2 regions of the Cellulosimicrobium sp. PMB13 genome follow, and region 1 is predicted to be linked to the other one. Evidence: riboswitches for the same ligand, from Rfam matches in the RefSeq annotation. Region 1 holds a riboswitch; the other holds the start of a gene.
The links. Region 1 has a riboswitch for S-adenosylmethionine ahead of V5D56_RS02960 (methylenetetrahydrofolate reductase). Riboswitches for the same ligand answer to the same signal wherever they lie in the genome.

Region 1 (3,401 bases):
CACGGTCGCGAGCCGCAGCTCGCGCGCCGTCGTCTCGAGCTCGTCCGCGCTCGTGCGCCCGGCCCAGAACGCCTCGACGGCCTTCTTGAGCTCGCGCCGGCGTCCGATGCGCGGGTAGCCGAGCACCGTGCCGGCCGGGAAGTGGGTAGGGGAGGGTAGGGAAGTGTCCATGTCGATACCTCTAGCTGGTCCGGGAGGACCGGTCAGACGGGCTAGCCGTGCGTGGCGGCGCTCGTCGTGGGCAGGGAGGTGCCGGTGACCCACGGCCCGCTGGCCAGGTCCGGGCCGCCCGGGAGGTCGACGCCGGCGCTCGAGTCGCCGCCGTCGGTCCCGCGCGCCCCACCGCCGAGGTGGACACCCTCGAGCAGGTCAAGTGCGGCGTGGTGCTTGTTGAACGTGTACACGTGCAGGCCCGGCGCACCGGCGTCGAGGACGCGCTGCGCGAGGTCGACCGAGTACGCGATCCCGTAGGCGTGCTGCGCCTCCGGGTCGGGCAGGGCGTCGAGCGCGTCCAGCAGGTGCTGGGGAGCGGGGACGCCCGTGAGCTCCTCGACGCGGCGGAGCCGGCGCGGCTCCGTCGTGGGCAGCAGCCCGGCGAGGATGGGGATCGTCACGCCGGCCGCACGGGCCTCGGCGACGAAGTCGGTGTACGACGACGCGTCGTAGAACAGCTGCGTGATCGCGAAGCTCGCACCGGCCTCCTGCTTCTGCAGGAGCCGGTGCACCTCCTGCGAGCGCGTGGTGCCGGCGTCGCGGTTCCCGTCGACGAACGTCGCGACGGCGATCGTCAACGGGCGGGCCGCCCCGCGCAGGGCGAGCGACGGGTTCGCCGCGCAGCGCGACGCCTCGACCTCGCGCAGGAGCGCGACGAGCTCGATGCTCGAACCCACCCCGTCCGGGGCGGGACGCCAGTCGGGCTGGTCCTTGGGCGGGTCGCCCCGCAGCGCGAGGAAGCTCCGCACACCCGCGTCAAGGAAGTCGGTGATGACGTCCTGCACGTGCTCGCGGGACGCGCCCACGCACGTGAGGTGCGCGATCGCGTGCACGGGCGTGCCGTGCAGGAGCCGGCCGATGACGTCGAGCGACGTCTGGCGGTCGGTGCCCGCCGCGCCGTAGGTCACGGACAGGAAGTCGGGCTGCGTCGCGACGAGCCGGCGCGCGGTCTCCCAGAACTTCGGTGCGGCGTCCGGGCGCCGCGGCGGCATGAGCTCGAACGAGATCGTGGGCCGGGCCGTCTCGGCGTGGGCGCGGCGGACGGCGTCCGCGACGCTCACGGCGCGACCTCGCCCGGGTGCTGCGCGGCCGGGTAGGCCGACGTGCGGACGGGAGCGCTCGCCGTCGGGCACGGCGGGCCCGGACGGTGCGCGAAGGATGCCTCGTTGACCATAGTCACTCCATCGACCCTGGCGTTAGCACCTTTGTCCTCGGGAGGCTTCCGTCGGCGGGTTGCTGCGGTGTCGTCGAGCCAGGACTCTCGACCGCTCTGGATGGTTCACCCGATCCTAAGCGCTATCCGGCATGCGGTCGAGAGCGCTCGTCAGGTGAGACACGCGTGTCGGGGACGAACGGTCCGACGGCGGTCGCTGCGCGGCTCACCGCCGAGGGCGTTCCGGGACGTGCAGACGACGCAGGATCCGGTCGGCCCGCAGCGGGGGGCCGCGGCGGTCGAGCAGCGACACGACGACGACGGTCGCGGTCGCGAGCGGGATCGTCCACGCCGCCGGCTGGGCGAGGAGGGCGCGCACCCACCCCGGCACCGCGCCGTCCCCGCCCGACGGCGCCACTCCGTACCCGGTGACGAGCGCGGAGGACGCGAGCAGCGCCGTCGCGCACAGCACCGCACCCACGACCATCCCCGCGACCGCACCGCGGGCCGTGAGGCCTCGCCACCACACGCCGAGCAGGATGACGGGCGACAGCGCGGACGCGGCGAACACGAACACCGTGCCCACGCTCGTCACGAGACCCTGCGGGATGGTGACGAGCGCGACCGCGAGCGGCACGAGGGTGCACGCGACGGCCGACCACCGGAACGAGCGGACCGTGCCGCCGAACAGGTCCTGGCTGACCACGCCCGCGAGCGCCACGACGAGGCCCGACGACGTGCCGAGGAACGCCGCGAACGCGCCCGCGACGACGAGCGCCCCGAGCAGCTCGCCGCCGACGCCGGGCACGACGCGCGTCGGGAGCGTGAGCACGACGGTGTCGGCGAGCCCGGGCTCGGCGAGGTCCGGTGCGACGACCCGGGCGACGAGTCCCAGGGTGCTCGACACCATGTAGAACACGCTGATCATGACGATGACGACGACGGTCGTGCGCCGCGCGGACCCGCCGTCGGGGCTCGTGTAGAAGCGCACGAGCACGTGCGGGAGGCCGATCGTGCCCAGCAGGAGGGCGAGGAGGAGCGACGTCGTCGCGTACAGGTCCGACCCGGCGGGGCCCTGCGCGTGGGGGAACACGACGGCGGGGTCGTGCGCGGGCGAGTCGGCGAGCGGGCCGCCGTCGGCGCCGAGCGCGAGGAGCAGGACCACCACGGGCACGGTGAGAGCCGTGAGCTTGACCCAGTACTGGAACGCCTGGACGTAGGTGATGGACCGCATGCCGCCCGCCGCGACGACGACGCACACGACCGCGGCCACGCCCACGGACCCGACCCAGGGCGGGACGGGCGCGACGGCCGCGATGACGAGCGCCGCGCCGTGGAGCTGGGGCACGACGTACAGCCACCCGATGACGAGCACGAGGACGCTCGTCACGCGGCGCGCGGTCACCGAGTCGAGGCGCGCCTGGACGAAGTCGGGGATCGTGTAGGCGCCGCTGCGGCGCAGCGGTCCGGCGACGAAGAGCAGGACGAGCAGGTAGCCCGCGGCGTACCCGACGGGGAACCAGAACGCCTCGGAGCCCGCGAGCAGCGCGAGGCCGGACAGCCCGAGGAACGTCCCGGCCGACAGGTACTCGCCGCTGATCGCCGACGCGTTCCACACGGGCCGCACGGTGCGCGACGCGACGAAGAAGTCGCTCGTCGTGCGCGAGATCCGCAGGCCGTAGACGCCGATGAGGACCGTCGCGAGCAGGAGCAGCCCGACGGCGACGAGCGGCAGGGCGGTGCTCACGCGTCCTCCGCGGGCTGGTCGGTGGTCGCGTCGTCCGACCCGGCGAGCGCTCGGAACCGGCGCTCGTTGCGGGCCGCGGCGAGCGCGAAGACCACGGCGAACGCGACGATCACGGGATAGAACCCGTAGGCGTGGACGAGCCAGGGGAGCGGGACGCCGGCGACCACGACGTCGTCGAGCGCGCCGGTCGTCGTGACGAGCAGGGCGAGCAGCAGGAGCGCGACGAGGAACGTCCCCGCGCACGCGAGCGCGAGCCGCAGCTGCGCGCGCGCGAGGCTGCGGGCGTAG
Region 2 (3,401 bases), 870 kb from region 1:
CGCGAAGAGCCCCTCCAGGCCGGAGCCCGCCGGGACGGGGCGCGGGTCGTCGACGACGGTCCAGCACCCGTCGACCACGGCGTACCGGACCTGCGGCCCCTCCTCGACGTACGCACGCACCGCGTCGACGAGGCGCACGACCTCCGCGCCCGACGTGCCCACGCCGACCGATGCCCGGATGGCGCCCTCGTCGTACCCGAGCCGGGCGAGCAGCGGGTGCGCGCAGAAGCGGCCGTCGCGGACGCCGATGCCGTGCTCCGCCGACAGGTACGCGGCGACGAGGCCCGGGTCGTGGCCGGTCACGGAGAACGTCACGACGCCCACCGGGTCGACCGCGTCGGGCCACACGCTCACCACCTGCACCCCGTCGAGCGCGGACAGCCCCGCGACGAGCGCCGCGCGCAGCGTCGCCTCGTGCGCGTGCAGGGCTGCCGGGTCGAGGCCCGCGAGCGCGTCGCACGCGGCGGCGAGCGCGACGGCGCCCACGACGTTCGGCGACCCGGCCTCGTGGCGCGCGGGCGCCGGCTGCCAGTCGGTGCCGTCGACGCGCACCTGGCGCACGGCGCCGCCGCCCGCGAGGTAGGGCGTGCCCGCGTCGAGCCAGTCGCGACGCCCCACGAGCGCGCCCGCGCCGAACGGCGCGTAGGTCTTGTGGCCCGAGAAGGCGACGTAGTCGACGCCGGTCTCGGCGAGCGAGAACCCGCGGTGCGGGACGAGCTGGGCGCCGTCGAGCACGACCCGCGCCCCGGCGTCGTGCGCGATCCGCACCACGTCCGCGACCGGCAACGACTCGCCCGTGACGTTGGACGCGCCGGTGACGGCGAGGAGCGCGTAGTCGAAGCGCGCGAGCTCCGCGCGCAGGCCGGACAGCGTCTCCGCGACGCTCACGCCGCCCGCCAGGACCGTCGCTCCGCCGCTCCGCTGCCACGGCAGGAGGTTCGCGTGGTGCTCGACGTCGAGGACGAGCACGCGGCCGGGTGTCCCGTCGGGGTTCGCCGGGACGCAGCCCGCGAGGAGGTTGAGCGAGTCGGTCGTGTTACGCGTGACGACCGTGACGTCGTCCTCGCGTGCACCGACGAACGACCCGACCGTGCGGCGCGCGGCCTCGTAGAGCGCCGTCGACACCTGGGAGAGGTAGCCCGCACCGCGGTGCACGCTCGCGTACAGCGGCAGGACCTCGGTCACACGGTCCGCGACGGAGCGAAGCGCCGGCGCGGACGCCGCCACGTCGAGGTTCGCGTACGGGACGCTGCGGCCGTCGACGAGCGGGACGAGCGTGTCGCTGCCCACGACGGGGAGCACGGCCGGCAGCGCGGCGACGTCGCCGGCCGAGAAGGCAGAGTCCGCCGTCGGACACGAGAGTTCGGCGAGAGCAGTCATGGCACGGTCCTCCGAGGTCGTGTCGGGGAGGTGCTCCCCGCGCTTGCCGCGCGCCGGTCGGCGTGCGGCCTGGTCGTCACCCGGGGCACCCCGCCGCGAGAGGAGGGTTGCCGGCCAGCAAACCGGGGTTTCACGCTGGCACTCATGACCTGTCACCCAGGATGTGGGAGGGCTCGCGACCGTGTCAACCGGTGGGCAGGGGGTCTCGCATCCCGGGACGCACAACGCTCCACGACGCGAGACGGGCGTTCCGCGAGCCGGTCACCGTGACGTACGATCCGAGCAACCATCCGGAGCGGCCGAGTGACGTGGCACGTCGACGCCGCAGCAACCCCCTGGCCCGAGAGGGCACGGGCGAGGGTGCTACTGCCACGATCGATGGAGGAGACCCCATGAGCGACCTGACCCCCCGCCCCGCCGACGGCTACGCCGGCGACATCACGCCGCAGGAGGCGTGGGACCTGCTCGCCGCCGACGAGCGGGCCGTCCTCGTGGACGTCCGCACCGAGGGCGAGTGGCGCACCGTCGGCGTGCCCGACGTCGCGCAGCTCGGCCGCGAGGTCGTCTTCGACGAGTGGGTGACACCGTTCGGGCCCAACCCCGCGTTCGTGGACCGGCTCGCCCAGGCGGGTCTCGCCCCGGGCGACGAGCGTCCCGTCGTGTTCCTGTGCCGCTCCGGCCAGCGCTCGATCGGCGCGGCGCGCGCGGCGACCGCGGCCGGTCTCGGGCCGTCGTACAACGTGCTCGAGGGCTTCGAGGGTGCGCCGGGGTTCAGCGGCGCGCGCGACGCCGAGGGCTGGAAGGTGCGCGGCCTGCCCGTCACCGCGTACGCACCCGCCGAGGGCGAGACCGCGCGATGAGCGCGGGAGACGGCGTCGGGCACGTCGCGGGCGGCTCCGGCCGCAAGCCGCTGCCCGCGAGCGCCCGTCCCGCGACGCTCGCCGTGCGCGGCGGCAACGCGCGCACGGAGTTCCAGGAGACGTCCGAGGCGTTGTTCCTCACGCAGGGCTACACGTACGACCGCGCGTCCGACGCCGAGGCCGCTTTCAAGGGCGAGCTCGACCGGTTCGTGTACTCCCGCTACGGGAACCCGACCGTGCACACGTTCGAGGAGCGGCTGCGCCTCATCGAGGGCGCCGAGGCGTGCTACGCGACGGCCTCCGGCATGTCGGCCGTCTTCACGTCGCTCGCGGCGCTCGTGCGGTCCGGGTCGCGGATCGTCGCGGCGCGCGCGCTGTTCGGGTCCAGCGTCGTGATCTTCGACGAGATCTTCGCCAAGTGGGGCGTGCGGACGGACTACGTCGACGGTCACGTGCTGTCCCACTGGGAGGAGGCGCTCTCGACGCCGGCGGACGTCGTGTTCTTCGAGACGCCGTCGAACCCCATGCAGGACATCGTCGACGCGCGCCGCGTGAGCGAGCTCGCCCACGCGGCCGGGGCCGTCGTCGTGCTCGACAACGTGTTCGCGACGCCGCTCATGCAGAAGCCGCTCGAGCTCGGCGCGGACGTCGTCGTGTACTCCGCGACGAAGCACATCGACGGCCAGGGGCGCGTGCTCGGGGGCGCGATCCTCGGGACCGAGGAGTACATCGGCGGGCCGGTCCAGACGTTCATCCGCAACACCGGCCCGACCCTCTCGGCGTTCAACGCGTGGGTCCTGCTCAAGGGTCTGGAGACGATGCCGGTCCGCGTCGCGGCGCAGAACGCCGGGGCCGAGCGGATCGCGCGCGTGCTCGAGGAGCTGCCGGGGATCGCGCGCGTGCGCTACCCGTTCCTCGAGTCCCACCCGCAGGTCGACCTCGCGCGCTCGCAGCAGACGGGTGGCGGGACGGTCGTGACGTTCGACCTCGCGGTGCCCGAGGGGACCGACCCGGAGACCGCGAAGAAGCGCGCGTTCACGTTCCTCGACGCGCTGCAGGTCGTGGACATCTCCAACAACCTGGGCGACGCGAAGTCCATGGTCACGCACCCGGCGACGACGACGCACCGCAAGCTGGGGCCCGAGGGCCGCGCGGCGGTCG

Region 2: another riboswitch for S-adenosylmethionine. It lies ahead of V5D56_RS06890 (rhodanese-like domain-containing protein); the one in region 1 lies ahead of V5D56_RS02960 (methylenetetrahydrofolate reductase).

Annotation. Positions count from the first base shown of each region.
Region 1 is NZ_CP145910.1:609,406-612,806, reverse strand. Features, by position in the region: gene metE (5-methyltetrahydropteroyltriglutamate--homocysteine S-methyltransferase) at 1-171, opposite strand, end outside; gene V5D56_RS02960 (methylenetetrahydrofolate reductase) at 213-1,274, opposite strand; SAM riboswitch class I at 1,392-1,494, opposite strand; gene V5D56_RS02955 (cation acetate symporter) at 1,593-3,113, opposite strand; gene V5D56_RS02950 (hypothetical protein) at 3,110-3,401, opposite strand, start outside.
Region 2 is NZ_CP145910.1:1,481,868-1,485,268, reverse strand. Features, by position in the region: gene V5D56_RS06895 (aminotransferase class V-fold PLP-dependent enzyme) at 1-1,380, opposite strand, end outside; SAM riboswitch class IV at 1,415-1,530, opposite strand; SAM riboswitch class I at 1,664-1,765, shown strand; gene V5D56_RS06890 (rhodanese-like domain-containing protein) at 1,773-2,240, shown strand; gene V5D56_RS06885 (O-succinylhomoserine sulfhydrylase) at 2,237-3,401, shown strand, end outside.